2 regions of the Agarivorans aestuarii genome follow, and region 1 is predicted to be linked to the other one. Evidence: predicted binding sites of a transcription regulator. Region 1 holds the regulator's gene; the other holds the start of a gene.
The links. The regulator FliA, encoded in region 1, starts transcription of late flagellar genes. The targets are predictions, from matches to a motif close to CTAAAGNTNNNNNNNNNNNNGCCGATA.

Region 1 (9,345 bases):
GCTGGGAAGCGGCAAGGCCAAAAGCCAGTAAAATGTCACCCATTCAAGGCTTCAAACGGATGCTAGGCCTTCAAGCTTTTGTTGAGTTTATTAAAAGCATTGCCAAAGTGGCGGTTATTGCTGGAGTAGTGTGGTTTGTACTTCAATGGAAGTTTGCTGAGATTCTTACGCTTAGCATGCAGTCTATTCCTGGCTCTATTGTTAATGCTTTGGATATGTTGCAATGGATGTTGTTAGCCTTAGTTTGTAGCTTAATTATTATTGTGATTATTGATGTGCCTTACCAAATCTGGAATCACAACAAGCAGCTTAAAATGTCTAAGCAGGAAGTGAAAGACGAGCACAAGAACATGGAGGGTAGCCCTGAAGTAAAAGGGCGCATCCGCCGTTTACAAATGGAAATGGCTGCTCGCCGGATGATGGCCGACGTGCCTCAGGCCGATGTAGTTGTTACTAACCCGACACACTTTTCAGTTGCGCTAAAATATGACAGTAACGGCAGTGGGGCGCCAAAAGTAGTGGCTAAAGGGGTAGATGAAGTAGCCATGAAAATTCGCGAAATTGCGCGTCACTATGATGTTCCCCTGATGCAAGCGCCTGCGTTAACTCGTTCCTTGTATCACACCACTAAGCTTGGCCACGATATTCCAGAGGGGCTGTACGTCGCAGTGGCCCAAGTACTTGCCTTTGTTTTCCAGCTTGAGCAATACCGCAAAGGTAAAGGTAAACGTCCTAAACCGGTTGTTGATGATCTTCCTATTCCAGATGACTTGAGATATTAGACTCAGTTTCAGCACTTCATTAGTGCGTTTCATGTGGTTGGCTCAGTTATTGCTTTTCTTGTTCCATCAGTTGTTAGGAAGTCAGTATTTCGTCATTTATGGAAATCATCAATCGCCTCACCAGCTTTAAGCTTCAAGATCTAAAAAAAGTTGATATCAACGTTATAAAGGGCTTTGGCACGCCTATGGTAGTGCTAGCTACTTTAGGCATGGTGGTGTTGCCGATGGCCGCATGGCTATTGGATATTCTGTTTGCTTTCAATATCTCGCTTGCTTTAGTGGTGTTGTTGGTTGCTGTTTATACCAAACGTCCGCTGGATTTCGCGGTATTTCCTACCGTGCTGCTAATTGCTACTTTATTACGCTTAGCCTTAAATGTTGCCTCTACCCGTGTCGTTTTATTAGAAGGACATAATGGTGGAAATGCTGCAGGTAATGTCATTGAAGCTTTTGGTTCGGTGGTTATTGGCGGGAACTATGCTGTTGGTTTGGTGGTATTCCTGATTTTAATGATTATCAACTTTGTAGTGGTAACAAAAGGTGCTGGCCGTATCGCAGAAGTAAGTGCCCGTTTTACCTTAGATGCTATGCCAGGTAAGCAAATGGCGATTGATGCAGATTTAAATGCTGGCATTATCGATCAAGAACAAGCCCGAGAGCGCCGCGCCGACGTAACCAATGAAGCTGACTTTTACGGTTCAATGGACGGTGCCAGTAAGTTCGTGAAAGGTGATGCCATAGCTGGTATTTTAATTCTTTTCATCAACATTTTGGGTGGTTTTATTATTGGTGTGGCGCAGCATGACTTAAGCTTCGCCCAAGCTGCAGAGGTGTACACCCTATTAACCATTGGTGACGGCCTCGTAGCGCAAATCCCGTCTTTACTGTTGTCTATTGCAGCTGCCTTAGTGGTTACTCGCCAAAATACCGAAGCGGATATGGGCGAGCAAGTGAGCATGCAAATGTTCAAAGATCCACGGGTAATGATTATTTGTGGCTCGATTCTTTTCATTATGGGCATTGTTCCTGGTATGCCTCATTTGGCCTTTTTGACCTGTGCAGCGGTATGTTTAGGCGCTGCGTGGATGCGCCATAAAGGCGATGCTAAAAAAGCTTCCGAGACAGCATTACAGCCAGCTTCCTCGAGTTCTAATGTAAGCAGTGAGCCAAAAGAGTTAGGTTGGGATGATGTTCAACCGGTTGATGTGATTGGTCTTGAAGTGGGCTATCGTCTAATCCCATTGGTGGATAAATCTCAAGGTGGCGAATTATTGGCGCGTATTAAAGGCGTACGTAAGAAGCTATCTCAAGATTTAGGTTTTCTTGTGCCTGCCGTGCATATTCGAGATAACCTAGATTTAGGTCCTAACCAGTATCGGATAACCTTAATGGGCGTGACTTACGGTGAGTCGGAAGTATTCCACGATCGAGAAATGGCGATTAACCCTGGTCAGGTATTTGGTAAAATTGAAGGCCAAGCTACTACCGATCCAGCCTTTGGCCTAGAAGCCGCTTGGGTGGCTACTGAGCAGCGTGAACATGCGCAAACCCTAGGTTATACCGTTGTTGACTCGGCCACGGTTGTAGCGACCCACTTAAGTCAGCTTCTTACTAACAATGCCTCAAGCCTACTGGGTCACGAAGAAGTTCAAAACCTACTTGATATGCTAGGCGGTAATCTACCGAAACTGGTTGAAGGCTTAGTGCCTGATACGATGACCCTGTCTACGGTGGTTAAGGTACTGCAAAACCTATTGAATGAGGGCGTGCCGATTCGTGACGTTCGCAGTATTGTTCAAACCTTGGTTGAATATGGACCTAAGAGCCAAGATCCCGATATTCTTACCGCCGCCTGTCGTATTTCCTTAAAACGTTTGATCGTTCAAGAGTTGATTGGCAGCGAAGCCGAACTACCAGTAATAACCTTGTCTCCAGACTTGGAGCAGATATTGCATCAGTCTATGCAAGCGGCAGGAAACGATGGCGCAGGTATGGAGCCAGGTTTGGCAGAGAAACTCCAAGTATCATTAACGGAGGCGTGTCAAAACCAAGAAATGGCTGGTCAACCCGCTATCTTATTAACCTCGGGCATACTGCGTTCAAGTATGTCTCGATTTGTTAAAACAGCAATGCCTGCATTAAGGGTTCTGTCTTACCAAGAAGTGCCAGAAGATAAACAAATACGAATTGTGAGTTCAGTAGGGCAGTAGCCTCAGCGGATTAGCAAAAGGAAGGTGAACAGTGAAAATGAAACGCTTTTTTGCAAAAGATATGCGAACAGCACTAGCCGAAGTGAAGGAAACACTAGGCAGTGATGCGGTTATCATGTCCAACAAAAAGGTGACTGGTGGCATAGAAATTGTTGCTGCGGTCGAACCTTCCAGTACTAAACAAGCTGTGTCTAAAAGCGATAGAGAATTGCCTGAAGACAGCGTCAAATTGTCGTCTATGAATGCTGGCACAGCCAAAAAGGCGCCAACAAAACAGCACCCTAGTCATGATTTTGACGAAAATGCCAGTTTGAAAGATAACCTAACCAACTTTATGCAGCGCCATCAAAAGCGTCAGAAAGAAAACTTGCAACAGTCTCAGCAAAAACAGCAACAACAGCGACCTCGCACTGTTCAAGCTCCACGCTCTTTAGCTCAACAACAAGGTTGGGCGCAGCAAGGCTCTTTATCCAGCAAACCAAGTAATACCTCACTTGGCGGCCAGCCAGCAAGCCCTGCATCCGCTGCAGCAGGTAACGAAGTCGGCGAGCTTAAGAAAGAAATGGCTGCGATGCGTAAACTGCTTGAGCATCAAGTCTCTGGATTAATGTGGCAGGAAGTTGAACGTCAAGAGCCGGTGCGAGCGATGTTAATTAAACAATTGCAACTAGTTGGTTTTGATGAAGATATGGCAGACCAAATCGCTGGATATATCCCTGAAGAACTGGGTGTTCAAGAAGGTTGGCAGCATTTACGTGAACTATTAGTTAATCAACTGCCGGTTGGCCAGGACGAGATTTTATTAAAGGGTGGAGCAATTGCCTTGCTTGGCCCAACAGGCGTAGGCAAAACTACCACCATTGCTAAGTTAGCCGCACAGTTTGCGATGCGCCATGGCGCCGAAAGTGTGGCGATGATTACTACCGACACCTACCGTATTGGCGCCCATGAGCAACTTGCCACTTATGGCAAAATCATGGGCTGTGCAGTTCGAGTCGCCAACGATGAAGAAGAGCTTTCACAGTTGCTTTATCAGTTTAAAGACAAAAAATTAGTGCTTATTGATACCGCAGGCATGAGCCAACGTGATCTTCGCTTACACGAGCAATTAGATAAGTTAGTAAAAAACAGCCGGGTGAATATTCGCAACTACTTGGTAATGTCGGCCAATGCGCAGCGTCGGGTAATTGAAGAAACTGTGAACCAATTTCAGCGAATTCCTTTAGCTGGTACCATACTTACCAAATTAGATGAAAGCTTGGCATTAGGCGAAGTGTTAAATGTAACCTTGCGCCATGCCTTACCAATAAGTTACGTTACTCACGGCCAACAAGTGCCTGAAGATATTGCGGTAGCTGCGCCTACCCAACTAATTGAACAAGCATTATCGGTTATCGATAAGCAAAGCCAGCAACATTTCTGGTTTAGTGAAACCGAACAACAAAAGGTTTCAGATGTATTCTAAAGACAATGAATTTGACCAAGCTAGCGGCTTAAGAATGATGCAACAAAAAAACAATGTAAAAGTCATCGCTGTAACGGGCGGCAAAGGGGGCGTAGGTAAAACTAACGTTACTCTTAACATGGGCATAGCCATGGCTGCGCAAGGTAAGCGCGTAATGGTGCTAGATGCCGACTTAGGCCTAGCAAATGTAGATGTGCTGCTTGGTTTACGTGTGACCAAAAACTTATCTCATGTTTTGTCCGGCGAGTGCACCTTAGATGAAGTATTAGTTAAAGGGCCTAATGGGATTTTAATCGCGCCGGCTACTTCTGGTACTCAATCAATGGTGGAGCTCAGTCCTGCGGAACACGCTGGGCTTATTCGTGCTTTTAGCAGCATGAAAACACCCATTGATGTATTGCTGGTTGACACCGCAGCGGGTATCTCCGACATGGTGTTAAGCTTTGCCAAAGCCTCTCAAGACATTCTAGTGGTGGTGTGTGATGAGCCAACCTCTATTACCGATGCTTATGCGCTAATAAAGCTGCTTTCAAACCAGCACGGTGTATACAAATTTAAAGTGGTAGCAAACATGGTGCGAAGTTTACGCGAAGGCCAAGAGCTGTTTGCTAAGCTTACGCGAGTAACCGATCGTTTCTTGGATGCTACACTCGAACTAGTATCTTGTATTCCTTATGACAATAACGTGCGCTTAGCCGTGAGAAAGCAGCGAGTAGTGGTAGAGGCCTATCCAAAGTCTCCTGCATCTTTGGCGTTTCGCTCGTTAGCAAGCAAGGGTTCTACTTGGCCTATTCCTGAACAAGCAGGTGGACATTTAGAATTTTTCATCGAGAACCTTCTCGAATTTGGACAACGTAAAAATAGAGAACAGCTTAGTGAATAAAGTTGCCGCTTATGCCAGCGCTAATGACACTAATGTTTTGGTGGAGCGCCATGCAAACTTGGTCAAACGGATAGCCCATCACCTAATGGCTAGGCTTCCGGCTAGCGTGATTGTTGATGACTTGATCCAATCAGGAATGATTGGCTTAATCGAAGCCGCGCGTAACTTTGATGGTTCAAAAGGCGCCAGCTTCGAAACCTACGCCGGCATTCGCATTCGTGGCTCTATGCTTGACGAAATTCGTCGAGGCGATTGGGTGCCGCGTTCGGTGCACAAAAACAGCCGCGCCATCAGTGACGCAATCGCTGAGGTTGAGAAAGAAAAAAACGGTGACGCAAAAGACGCCGAGGTTGCAGCAAAGCTTGGGGTAAGCCTGAGCGAATACCATTCAATGTTGTCTGATGTAAATTGCGGACGCATTTTAGGTATCGACGACCTAGGTGTCAGTGAAGACGTTATATCAAGTGAAGAAAGCCGAGAGCTAAACCGACCCTTTGAAGGTTTTGCTAACCAACGCTTTCAGCAATCTCTTGCCGAGTGCATTAAAGGCCTTCCAGAGAGAGAGGCACTGGTTTTGTCCCTCTATTATGATGAAGAACTTAACCTAAAAGAAATTGGTGAAGTATTGAGCGTAAGCGAGTCCCGAGTCAGTCAAATTCATAGTCAAGCGCTTGCTCGAGTTAAAACTCGAATGCGAGATTGGACACAATAGAGAAATTCATCCTTACATTTCTTGTAAAAGATGGACTAAAATTGTGTTTATTAAGGCATAATATCTATATTACATAAATTTTTGGCCTAATTAGTGGCTTGTAAAACATCCTGTTGGGGGACGTACCTTGGATAAAAATATGAAAATTCTGGTTGTTGATGATTTTTCAACGATGAGAAGGATTATTAAAAACCTACTTAGAGATCTTGGTTTCAACAATACTCATGAAGCCGATGACGGAAATACCGCATTACCTATGCTTAAAGGCGGCGATTTCGAATTTGTGGTAACTGATTGGAACATGCCTGGAATGGAAGGCATTGATCTATTGAAAAATATTCGTGCCGACGAAAGTTTGTCTCACCTACCTGTTTTAATGGTAACTGCCGAAGCAAAACGTGAACAGATCATTGAAGCTGCTCAAGCCGGCGTAAATGGATATATTGTTAAACCTTTCACTGCAGCCACGCTAAAAGAGAAGCTAGATAAGATTTTCGAAAGACTACAATAAGAAAGGAAGATGCGTGAGCACAGATACTCCGATTATTTCATTAGCCGACGCCAAATCTTTGGTTGCGCTACTTGAAGAAGGAAATGTCGCCGAGGCGAATCAACTTGTTAGTGAGCTTTGTGCTCCAAAAGCTAATCTGCTATTTGATAAGGTTGGGCAGCTCACTCGTCAGCTTCATGACTCTTTAAATGAATTTAAACTCGATATTCGAATTAACGAGTTAGCTAATCAAGAAATACCAGACGCTAAAGAGCGGTTAAACTATGTGATAGAGATGACCGATCAAGCAGCCAATAAAACCATGGACGCAGTAGAGTCTGGCCTTCCAATTGCCGATCAATTAACTAACGAAATCAACAGTATCATGCCTATATGGCAAAGTTTGATGGAACGAAGAATTGAAATCGGCCAATTTAAGGCGCTATGTCACCAAATCGATATTTTCCTTAATAGTTCTTCAGCAAATGCCGATAAACTACGTAGCATGTTAACCGAAATATTGATGGCTCAAGATTTCCAAGATTTAACCGGTCAGATGATTCGTAAGGTAATCACCTTGGTGCAAGAGGTGGAAGAAAGCTTGGTTGAAATGCTTACCTTGTTTGGAAATGAAAACGTCGAAGTAGTAGAAAATAATAAAGTGACTAAATCTGCTATTGAAGCCGAAGGGCCAATATTAAATAAAGAGCAAAGGGACGACGTTGTTAACGATCAAGATGATGTTGATGACTTATTGTCTAGTTTAGGATTTTAAGGGAGTAGCGCATGTCGTTTGATGTAGATGAAGACATCTTACAAGACTTTCTCGTAGAAGCGGCGGAGATCCTTGAGCAGCTGTCTGAACAGCTGGTTGATTTAGAAAAACGTCCAGATGACAGTGACTTGTTAAATGCCATATTCCGTGGCTTCCATACCGTTAAGGGTGGGGCAGGCTTTTTGTCATTAACCGAGTTGGTTGATGTTTGTCATGGTGCGGAGAATATTTTTGATACCCTGCGCAATGGCGGAAGAGGTGTATCGCCTGAGCTAATGGATGTAATTCTCGAAGCGCTAGATTCTGTTAATGATATGTTTGCTCAAGTTCAGGCGCGTGAGCCTTTAACACCTGCGTCTCCTGAGTTGATTGACAGCTTGCATCAATTGTCTCAACCAGAGTCCGCCGACGAAGTGGCTGCAGAGCCAGAGCCAGAGCCAGAGCCAGAGCCAGAGCCAGAGCCTGTTACTGCAGCGCCAAGTGCCGATGCCGGCAATATTGACGAAATTTCCGATGATGAGTTTGAGCGTTTGCTCGATGAGCTGCATGGCTCAGCGGCTCCTTCTCCTGACGCCGCACCAAAACCTGCGCCCGCAGCACCAGTGCAAAAAGCCGCTAGCGATGGTGATATTTCAGATGATGAATTTGAAAAACTGTTGGATGAACTTCATGGTTCAAAAGCTCCAAGTGCTAGTAAACCTGCAGCGCCAGTCGCCCCAGCAGCGAAACCTAGCTCAAACGGTGATGAAATTGGCGACGACGAATTTGAGAAGCTGCTAGACCAATTACATGGTGCTGGTAAAGCCCCAGACGCGAAGGTGACACCGGCAAAAGCAACACCTAAGCCTGCCGCTAAAATTGAAGCTAGCCCCAAAGTGCCTGCTAAACCAGCAGCACCGGCCAAGCCTGCTGCTAAGGCTGCTCCTGCCAAACAAGAGCCTGCAAAAGCGCCAGCCAAGCAAGCTGTGCCTCAAGGTGAAACGACAGTTCGCGTAGATACCCGCACGCTTGACGATATTATGAATATGGTTGGTGAGCTGGTACTGGTGCGAAACCGCTTAGTAAGCTTGGGCCTTAATAGCAACGATGAAGATATGTCTAAAGCCACCGCTAACTTGGATGTGGTGACTGCGGATCTGCAAGGTGCGGTAATGAAAACCCGCATGCAGCCAATCAAAAAAGTGTTTGGCCGTTTCCCTCGAGTGGTTCGAGATTTAGCCCGAAGCTTGAAGAAAGACATTAACCTTGAGTTGGTGGGTGAAGATACAGACTTAGATAAAAACTTAGTTGAAGCTCTCGCTGATCCATTGGTTCACTTAGTACGAAACTCGGTTGATCACGGTATAGAAATGCCAGACGATCGCGTTGCTTCGGGTAAACCGCGTACTGGTGTTATTCGCTTATCAGCCTCACAAGAAGGTGATCACATCTTGCTTAAAATCGAGGATGATGGCGCCGGTATGAATGCCGATAAGCTAAAATCTATAGCGATCGAGCGCGGTGTGCTTGATGCAGATGCTGCTGCGCGTATGCCAGATAAAGATGCTTATAGCCTTATTTTCGCCCCTGGTTTCTCTACCAAGACAGAGATTTCAGACATCTCTGGTCGAGGTGTGGGCATGGATGTGGTGAAAACCAGCATTACCCAACTAAATGGTTCAGTTGATATTGACTCACAATTGGGGCAGGGCACTACACTACAAATTAAAGTACCGCTAACCTTGGCTATTTTGCCAACCTTGATGGTTGACGTTGGCAAGCAGACTTTTGCTTTACCACTGACTAGCGTGAATGAAATCTTCCATCTTGACCTTACCAAAACTAACGTAGTTGATGGTCAAGAAACCGTGATTGTTCGCGACAAGGCTATTCCGCTGTTTTATTTGCAAGACTGGTTGATTAGAAATGGCCAATCTGGAGAGCGCAGCTCTCAAGGGCACGTGGTTATCGTACAAATTGGCCCACAACAAGTCGGTTTTGTGGTTGATAACCTGATTGGCCAAGAAGAAGTGGTGATCAAAGCCTTAG
Region 2 (9,345 bases), 1.5 Mb from region 1:
TTCAAGTTTGGCTTTTTTTAGGCTGATTCCTCGAAGCATACCGCCGTTTTTAGCATGGTTTTCTAGCTTCTCTTTGATCTCTTCGCCACACTTGTCCTCGTCTGGGTCATGCCAAAAACACAAACCGCTTTCTAAAGCTGGTTCCTTGCAGCTGGCGCCAGAACTATCTTGATACAGACATTGACCGCATTTCACCATATTTAACTAACACTCCAGCTATTAATCAAAAGTTTGATTATTAGCCAGTTTCATTCACTGGCTTTAAGCTAAGTGTATTTCAAATGGAAGATTTTGCGAGCGGCCTTAAAAGGTGGGCTTAACAGATCTTAGCCGCTACTTTTTTTTGCTGCTACCTAGTTGCTGAAACTCACTTTTTAAAGTGGAGTAACGTTCGGCGTGGTTGTCGTTTAATTTAAGACCATCGAGCAACTTAATGGTTATTTTACAGTCAGTTAAAAGTTGCCCGCTAAGCCCTTTTTCCGACTGATTAAGTTGTTTTAGAATCGCTTGGATTTTGTTTAGAATTGCGCCGGTGTTACCGGGGGCAACTTGTAAGGCTTTGTCGAAATAGTTAGTGGCTTCGTGAAAACGGTTTTCTTCGTAGGCTTCAATACCCATTTTGTTGTATTCACGAAATTGGCCGAGCTTTAGTTCAAAATCTTCGGCTTTTAATACCTTGTGCGCCGAGGATAGCGACATAGGGTCAATGTTATCGCGCTTTTCTAATTCTTCGGCAAAGGGCATTGCATATTCAAACTCACCTACAGAGTTTAGGGTTAAGAAGGTGTCAGGCAATAGTTCACCACTTACTTTGCTTGGCGCATCTAATAGACCGTCGTGGCTATCAAACAACAATCGCTTGGCTTTGTTTAATTCGCCTTTGGTGGCGTGCACTCGAGCCTGGCTTATCCCTTCAAAGGCATCAAAATTAAAGTCTTCGTCTTTGCCTTCTTCACGTCTAGCATGAAACAACACCGAGTTAACCTCTTGCAGTAGGCGATTTTTTCGATACAAATCATCTTCACTTTGTGCTTCGTCGATTAGGCTGCGCACATAATTGCATAGATGTTGGGGGCCGCGATGGATAGAGCGCCTAGCAAGCTGCAAGATGGTTGAAAAGGTTTCTTTGGCTAGAGTTAAATCACCAGCCTCCATGGCCAACTCGGCAAGTAACTGTTGTCGCTCGATACTGTTTACTGCCAGCTTAGAGGCTTTTAAGACGGTTTCTAAGGCTTTATCTAGGTCGCCTTCGGCTCGGTAAGCGCGTGCTAACCAGTCGTAGCCAGTGAGCAGCAATGGGCTCTCGGCGATAGAACGAGTAAGGGTTTCAATGGCGCTTTTATTGTCTTTAAGCAAAAGATGAACACGACCTAAGGTGGCTTTCGCCCAAGTTTGTTTTCGTTCTTCTAATATGGCTTCTAATGCTTCTTTGGCGGCTTGGTATTCACCTAAGGCTATTTGCGCTTCAACACGTAGATTTCGACAATAATTGCTGTAGCGGCTTTCAGCTTCAATTTGCTTATCACAGAGTTCAATAACTTGCTGATACTGTTTTTTGGCTAATGCTTGGTAAACGTCACGCAGGCTTTGTCGCTTAAGATTGGCACGGGCCAAGCGGTTGTGTAGTTGAAATTGGGAAAAGGGCTTGGTAATAAACTCATCGGGTTCCATTTCTAGAGCACTAAGCACCATGCTTTTGTTATTGTCACCACTAATGATAAAGAATAGGGCGTCTACTTCTAACAATTCGCTAACACGTAGCTCTTCTAATAGTTGGCCGCCATTTTTGCCAGTGCCTAAATTATAATCCACTAGAAGGATATCAAATTTACGCTTTCGGCACGCTCTTACAGCTGCTTCACCAGTATTTGCAAAATAAACGTCGGTCGCACCAAAGTTTTGCAACATCGCCTTAAGCATAACCTGAAAGGCTCGTTGGTCATCAACGATGAGTATTTGCTTGTCGCTGTAATTATATTGCGTTGCCATTACTGAGTGTTCTAATCCTTTTGGCTTATCCTAGCATAAGTTACTAAGCGATAAAGTAGTGTAAGTATAGACAGTTAGCACCTTAGTAGTATCTGCTATTAAACCTTGCAAAAACAGCCAAGCTTGATTTAATATTGAGGTGTTGGTGAGTCTTTTGGTCTCATCAGCGCTGAGTCAAAGCCAAACTTGGAGTGATCCAAGGTCGGAAAGTTACAGGTCTTTAGGGCAACCTTAAGATGGCTGGACCGCCTTAGTTGAGTGGTTAGATTTGCACAATGTATATCTTTCTACTTAGTAAGTTAGTCTATTTACCGTTTATTACTTTCCGTATTTGGTTGGAACGCCAAGCTAAAATTAGCTTGGCGTATTTGTTTCTGCCGCCTCGCCTTGTTATGCATTTGTTTCCAAACGCTGTCGCTTCTAAGATGTTTTGAGCTGTTCTGTTCTTTATTGCTTATCACTTAACTAAATACTTTGCTGTGCGTCGATTAATAGCATTAAGCCAAATTTTAGGTATAAAAAAAGACATCCGAAGATGTCTTTTTTTATCAATATGGTGGAGGGAGGTGGATTCGAACCACCGAAGCTTTCGCGACAGATTTACAATCTGTTCCCTTTGGCCACTCGGGAACCCCTCCTGCTTGTGGAGCGGCATATTACCAGAACTTGGTGAGCTGTAAAGCAAAAAAAACGACATTTTGATTGGCTGATTACTGTTTGCTTATTATCTGTGCATTTAGCCGATATTTGTTAAAGTTTTAGCCAGCTTTTCCGATAGCTATAAAGGTAATGGAGGAGCGATATGTTAGTTGAGCAAATTAGACAAAGTAGCTTATGTGATGAACTGCAGTTGGGCGATACGCTTAACCAAAGTGCCTTGCATGGTGATCAAGCTCGCTTTCATCTTTTACTCAGTATGCTTAGTCAAAACGTGTGTGACCAAGCTCAGTTTTCAATGCAAAAGCAAAACTATGAGCAAGTTCAGCAAGATTTACGTGATAAGTTTCAACTGGCTCAAGCTCGTGCTCTTAAAGCGCTAGATGATGAGTTTCCAGTGCAAGCCAATTGGAGCAAGCACCTGCAAGCTGGAGAGCCTTCGCGAATTCGCTTAGAGCAAGCGCTTGGCGGTTATGCAGCGTGTGCAGAAGACAGTGTTGACGGTTTACCTCACGAGGTAATGAACAACGTGGATTTGTTAAGCCGGATAAAGCACCAAGTGGCTAAGCCTGATCCGCAGCAAGAAATAGATAAAGAAGTGAAGGGGAGTGACATGTACAACTTACTAAGTGGCTTCGATTACTCAAAGCCACTTAGCGTTAAGTACTTTAATTAACGAAACACCACGGTACGGTTTCCGTATACAAACACCTTTTCATCCAGTACTTGTTGCAGTGCTTTACTCAACACCGCTTTTTCTACATCTCGGCCAGCTTTGGCCATTTCTTCGGCGCTGTAAGTATGATCAACATGAATAACGTGTTGTTCTACAATTGGCCCTTCGTCCAAATCATTGTTTACAAAGTGAGCTGTGGCACCAATGATTTTTACGCCTCGGTCGTAAGCTTGTTTATAAGGTTTAGCACCAATAAACGCAGGCAAAAATGAGTGGTGAATGTTTAAGATTTTGTTGTTGAAGGCTTCTACAAAAGCTGGCGTTAGAATACGCATGTACTTGGCGAGTACTACGTAGTCTGGTTGGTACTGTTGCACTACCTCAATAACTTGTTGCTCATGCTCTTCACGGCTTAAATCTACATGGCTAATATGATGGAAAGGAATATCAAACTTTTCCGTCAAGTTGCGCAGGCTATCGTAGTTACCCACTACAGCGGCAATTTCTACATCCATATCACCGTAAACGGCCTTCATTAGTAGATCGCCCAAACAGTGAGCTTCTTTAGTTACCATGATAACGATGCGTTTGCGCCCAGCACTTTCTAAACGGCGAGTACTGCCAGAGGGCAGAGCACCATCTAAATCGGCGAGTAAGGTTTGGTCGTTAAAGTAGCCTTCTAATACCGTACGCATAAAAAAGCGATTGGCATCGTTGTCCACAAACTCGTTGTTTTTGATAATGTTAAGCTGGTGCTTAGCACATATGTTGGTAATGCTTGAGATTAAACCTTTTGCGTCTGGGCATTCGGTTAATAGAATTTTTCTTTCCATTGTGTTTTCGATTTATTCAGTTTTAAAGTTAAGATTTATTACAGCACTGTTTAAACTTTTTGCCGCTTCCGCAGGGGCAAGCTGAATTACGCGCCAAGGCTTTTGGGGCGAATTCTCCATCAGTATAAAACCAACGCTCTTTAACCTTCTTAAAGTTAGAGCGCTCGTGCAAAATTTGTCGTTGACCCTGTTCGCGATAATGGGCTTTAAACTCCACTATGCCTGCCTGGCCATCTTTAAAGTCACAGCTAAAGGTAATTTGTAGCTTTTCCCATTGCCCTAAATCTTCTTTAGTTGAAGGTTGTGGGGCGTTGCCCTGTCGATAGTCTGGATGGTGCGTCTGCCATAAATAATTGGCATCTCCCAGCGTAAACGCGGTGTAGCGAGAACGCATTAACTGCTCACAACTTGTCGCTAAGCAATCACCGTTGATGATGGGCTGACAGCACTGAAGAAAATCGTTGCCGCTACCGCAGGGGCAAACTAACACAGGGAAACCTCAAATTTGACTAAGGGCGAAGTGTAACAAGAAGCTGCCGATAAGGCAGCTGAAACTTGGTGATAGTTTGGCCAAATTGGCCTTATTAATCAGGATTTAACATGTGTTTAACCATAAATGTGGTTAGTTGAGGATCAAACTGTGGGTTATTGGCTAAATCAAGCTTAGCCAAACTTCCTTGCTGGTCACTTTGTTCACTTAAATATACGGCTAAGGCCACAATACGCGCGTAGATATGAATGGCTTCACCACTTAGGCCTAAGGGGCGGCCACTGCCATCCCAGTTTTCCTGGCTTTGATTAGCTACGGTGAGTGCTGCGTCTATTTGCTGCTGCACTGCGGGATCTTTAAGTGCCTCTGGTAGCTCGCAATGTTCGGCAATGCGCTGCCAACTCCCTTGGCTTAACATATTGCAGCTAAGCAGTACGTCGGGTAAGCCGTGGTTAGCCAAGTCATAGAAGCTAGCGGCTTGGTTTAATACTTCACATTGCTGGTCGCTTAGCGAATAAGCCGCAGCAAGTTTAGAGCAATAGCGCTCAACAGTGCTAAGCTGCTCGGTATTATATTGTTTGGTTTGAATGGCTTGATGAATTAACTCCACTAGGCGCAGTTGACCGTGAGCCAGTTGTTTTTGTAGGTGTTGGTTTTCTAGACGCACAGCCGTACTTTGGATCAAATAGCTAAGTGGCTCCAGCTGCAATTGCTGAGTATCGCTCCATCCTTCTAAGTAGAACATCAAGGGTTCGCTATCGGTATTCTGCAAATAAAATACCGCGTTGTTCTCGCCAAAACTATGCTGTTGGTTTTGCTGAGCTTGGTTGAGTAATGACTGAACTCGGCTTGGTAACTCATGCAAGCTGCGAACTTCTTCCAAATAGGCCAGCTTTCCTTCGATGTGCAGAACTTTAAGCTTGGAGCGGTAAACACTCAAGGCCAAGCCACTAAGTGTAAGCTTGGCCTCTTGCTGGGTTAATAAGTCAAGCAGTTCATGAAACACTCCTGCGGCCAAGTTTTGTTCGTTTTTGCAGTTTTCAATATGGCTGGAGGAATTGATAACTGCACGCAGGTTATTACGTTGTGAATGCAGATCGGTAATTTCTTGGTAGGCACGAAGGGAGGCGCACATTAAGGTGTCTAGGTTTACATCGCTTAACTCGGTTTTGTTTTTATAGTCGCTTACATCATAGCGTCGAATCACTTCTCTAATGGGCGCTAAGCCTGGTTGGCCAGTGCGCAAAATTAGTCTTATTTTGTGGTTGTTAAGGCGTTGGCGGATATCATCGATAAGCAGTAAACCAGCGTCATCACTTTCCATAACAACATCTACTAAGGCAATCGCAACATCGCCGTGTTCACTGAGTAATTGATAAGCCTCGGCAGCGTTATAGGCGTCAATAAAGCTGAGTTTTCGATCTTGATAAGAAAAGTTGTTTAACACTAATTTTGTGACCGTATGCATTTCGCTGTCGTCATCAACAATTAGCACCTTCCAGGGAGCTGGCTCTAGGGTTTCGGTAGCGGTATCGTCTTCTTCATCAAACAGGAATAGTTCAGCACTATCATCCATTGCTACTGTCCTCACTCGTTATAAGGCCTTTATCATCAGTATAGGAAATTACTAGCGATTCTTAGGATATTTTTCTTAAAACTGGATATTAAACACGCTAAGCTTAAGCAATTGCACTTATGTTGCTAGGAAATTGATTTTGCATAATAAATTCGTCATTGAAGCGCTAGACCAAGGCTTAGCTGAAGCCTTAATCAATAAGATTGATTTAAAAACTAAGCCACAGGGTTCTCTTGGCCAACTGGAAAGTTTGGCCTGCCAAATAGGGCAAATTCAACAGACCTTAGAACCTGAAATTCGCCAGCCTAAAATGATTGTATTTGCCGCGGACCATGGTATTGCGCTTGAGGGTGTGAGCGCCTTCCCACAAGAAGTGACTGCTCAAATGGTACAAAACTTTGTTAATGGTGGAGCCGCCGTTAATGTATTTTGCCGTCAACATGGTTTGGAATTCGAGATCGTTGATGTTGGCGTAGGCCAGCTTTTGTCTGAGCAAGGGGTACAATTGTGCAAGGTAGCAAACGGCACCAAGAGTTTTTTGAATGCCGATGCAATGAGCAAAGAGCAATGCCTTCAAGCAATCGACGTTGGCGCTGAGCGGGTTGCCCAAGCTGCACGTGAAGGTTCGAATTTGTTGGCTTTTGGCGAGATGGGTATTGCTAACACCGCTAGTGCAGCTGCCATTATGGCGGGCTGCTTGAGTCTGGATGTTAGCGACTGTGTTGGCCGAGGAACAGGTCTAGACGACCAAGGCTTACAGCATAAAACGGCAGTATTACAACAAGCCATGCAATATCATCAAGGCGAATACAGCGCACAGCAATGGCTAGCCAAAGTAGGCGGATTTGAAATTGCAGCCATGGTGGGAGCGATGCTGGAAGCAGCACATCGGCGCATCGCTATTTTGGTAGATGGCTTTATCTGCTCGGCAGCTGCCCTGGTAGCGAGTCAAATAAATCCGCTGGTAAAGCAATACATGATTTTTTGTCATCAAGGCGCAGAGCATGCTCACCAACGTTTACTCGAAGCGTTAGAGGCCAAGCCTTTGTTGGATTTAGCACTGCGCTTGGGTGAGGGAAGTGGTGCTGTCCTGGCATACCCGCTGGTGGAGTCTGCTATGGTGTTCTTAAAAGAAATGGCCTCGTTCGACTCAGCTGGGGTGAGTCGTGAGCGTGATTAATCGCGCCAAACATGAGCTAAACCTAGTGTTTAATGCACTCAGTTTCTTTAGCCGGATCCCGGTTCCGAGAAACGTAAGTTACAGCGGCCAAAGCCTCAGCCAATGTGTGGCGTATTTCCCCTTGGTTGGCTGGATTGTTGGTTTAGTGAGTGCTGGGCTAATCTTGCTATTAATGCCTATATTGGGAGCGCCCTTAGCTATATTGCTCTCTATGGCAGCAAGCTGCTGGCTTACTGGCGCATTTCATGAAGACGGCTTTGCCGATTGTTGTGATGGCTTTGGCGGAGGTTATACGCCAGAGCAAATGCTCAGCATTATGAAAGACTCACGCTTGGGCACCTACGGTGTGCTTGGTTTGTGTAGCATATTGGCGATAAAATTTAGTGCCTTATTGAGTCTTAGTCAGGCGCTAAACCCTACTGATTTGTTGTTGCTGTTGTGGCTAACACATAGCTTAAGCCGCTTTAGCGCAGTAATTATTATCTGGCAACTTGATTACGTTCGTGAGCCTTCTGAGCCGAGCAAAGCCAAAGCAGTTGCTCAATCTATTGGTTCCAAAGAGCTTGTTTTGGCTCTGTGCTGGGTTGCGGTGCCAGCAGCCTTATTAGAGCTAAGAATGCTAGTTTTTTCGTTGTTAAGTTGCTTGCTAGTCACGCTGTTGTGGGCCCGCTACCTAAAGCTCAAACTGGCTGGTTATACGGGGGATACATTAGGAGCTCAGCAGCAGTTAAGTGAAGTAGCTATTTACATCAGTTTGCTGGCAGCCATTAATACAGGCCTGATTCTGTGAATAGAGTGTTATTGGTGCGCCATAGCCAGCCCGATATTGCCAACGATTGCTGTTATGGCCAGCTAGATATGCCAGCAAAACCAGAGCAATTGAAACAGGCCACAGCAAGAATGCAAAAATTATTGGCTGAATACTCTGTATCAGAAGTGTGTGCCAGCCCTTTGCTACGTTGTCGCCAATTGGCAGAAAGCCTTTACGAGCCAGATGATATTGAATATCACAATGCACTGAAAGAAATTAACTTTGGCCAATGGGAAGGTTGCAAGTGGAATGATATTCCTCGTAATCAACTGGATGCTTGGGCAGATAACCTAGAAGGCTATCGCCTTGGTCAATCTGGTGAAACCGTGGCAGAGTTTAGCCAACGTGTACTAGGCTTTTGGCAAAGGCGTTTATCTGCAATTGGCGAAACTAATTCTACCCATGTATGGTTCACTCATGCTGGTGTTATTCGTACCATTGTTGGTTATATTCGGGCCTTGCCAGTGGCAGAGTCGAGCCGAATCGCCCTAAGTTTTGGATCCTTAACTTGTATAACTTTCACCTCTAATGGAGCCGCCATTGAATACCTTAATCGCTAAGCTTTTCGTGTTATTTGTGCCCTTGGCATTTGCTATGGGCCAAGCGCAAGCCAGTGAAGAAAGCACGTCGGCGAATAAACCTAAAGTAAACATTATTGGTAAATGCTGGCAACGTGCTACCAAACCAGAAGTAAATACATGTTTGGAGAACAGCCTCGCTCAGCTTGACCATCAAGTAAGGCAACGCTTGGTAGTTCTGCATAAACAAGCAATGGACCTAGAGTCCATCAGTGAGGGTGCAAAAGGCGCTGTTCAGGCATTAGAAAAAGCCAAAGTGGAGTTTAGTGAGTTTCGTCAGTCTTTGTGCAGTTGGGAAAGCTTAATGATGGCCAGTGGCAGCGGTTCGGGTAGTCAATATTTAAGTTGTGAGATAGAACTAACTCAACATTGGTTGAGCCGTTTGCGCCAGTGGTAACCTTGAGTTTTAGATAGCAAACAGCCCGCTTTAAGCGGGCTGTTTGTTAGAGAACATTGCTTAGTAAATACTATGCATTTATTCTTCAGCGGCGCGTGCTTCTTGGCAGCCTTTAATGGCGGGGGCCAAAATTTCTAAAGCTGTTTGCTCACAAGGGC

Region 2: K5609_RS06775 (VC2046/SO_2500 family protein) is a predicted target of FliA. The motif match lies at 2,740-2,766, and genes of this name have one in related genera.

The regions. Positions count from the first base shown of each region.
Region 1 covers NZ_AP023033.1:2,910,681-2,920,025, reverse strand. The annotation lists gene flhB (flagellar biosynthesis protein FlhB) at 1-782, shown strand, start outside; gene flhA (flagellar biosynthesis protein FlhA) at 881-2,992, shown strand; gene flhF (flagellar biosynthesis GTPase FlhF) at 3,030-4,457, shown strand; gene K5609_RS13560 (MinD/ParA family protein) at 4,447-5,340, shown strand; gene K5609_RS13555 (RNA polymerase sigma factor FliA) at 5,333-6,052, shown strand; gene cheY (chemotaxis response regulator CheY) at 6,180-6,563, shown strand; gene K5609_RS13545 (protein phosphatase CheZ) at 6,577-7,317, shown strand; gene K5609_RS13540 (chemotaxis protein CheA) at 7,329-9,345, shown strand, end outside.
Region 2 covers NZ_AP023033.1:1,446,317-1,455,661, forward strand. The annotation lists gene K5609_RS06760 (pentapeptide repeat-containing protein) at 1-198, opposite strand, end outside; gene K5609_RS06765 (response regulator) at 334-1,989, opposite strand; cyclic di-GMP riboswitch class I at 2,159-2,242, shown strand; tRNA gene K5609_RS06770 (tRNA-Tyr) at 2,544-2,627, opposite strand; gene K5609_RS06775 (VC2046/SO_2500 family protein) at 2,792-3,322, shown strand; gene purU (formyltetrahydrofolate deformylase) at 3,319-4,155, opposite strand; gene K5609_RS06785 (YchJ family protein) at 4,184-4,645, opposite strand; gene K5609_RS06790 (DUF3369 domain-containing protein) at 4,740-6,221, opposite strand; gene cobT (nicotinate-nucleotide--dimethylbenzimidazole phosphoribosyltransferase) at 6,361-7,401, shown strand; gene K5609_RS06800 (adenosylcobinamide-GDP ribazoletransferase) at 7,388-8,191, shown strand; gene K5609_RS06805 (histidine phosphatase family protein) at 8,188-8,772, shown strand; gene K5609_RS06810 (lysozyme inhibitor LprI family protein) at 8,753-9,187, shown strand; gene K5609_RS06815 (ketoacyl-ACP synthase III) at 9,266-9,345, opposite strand, start outside.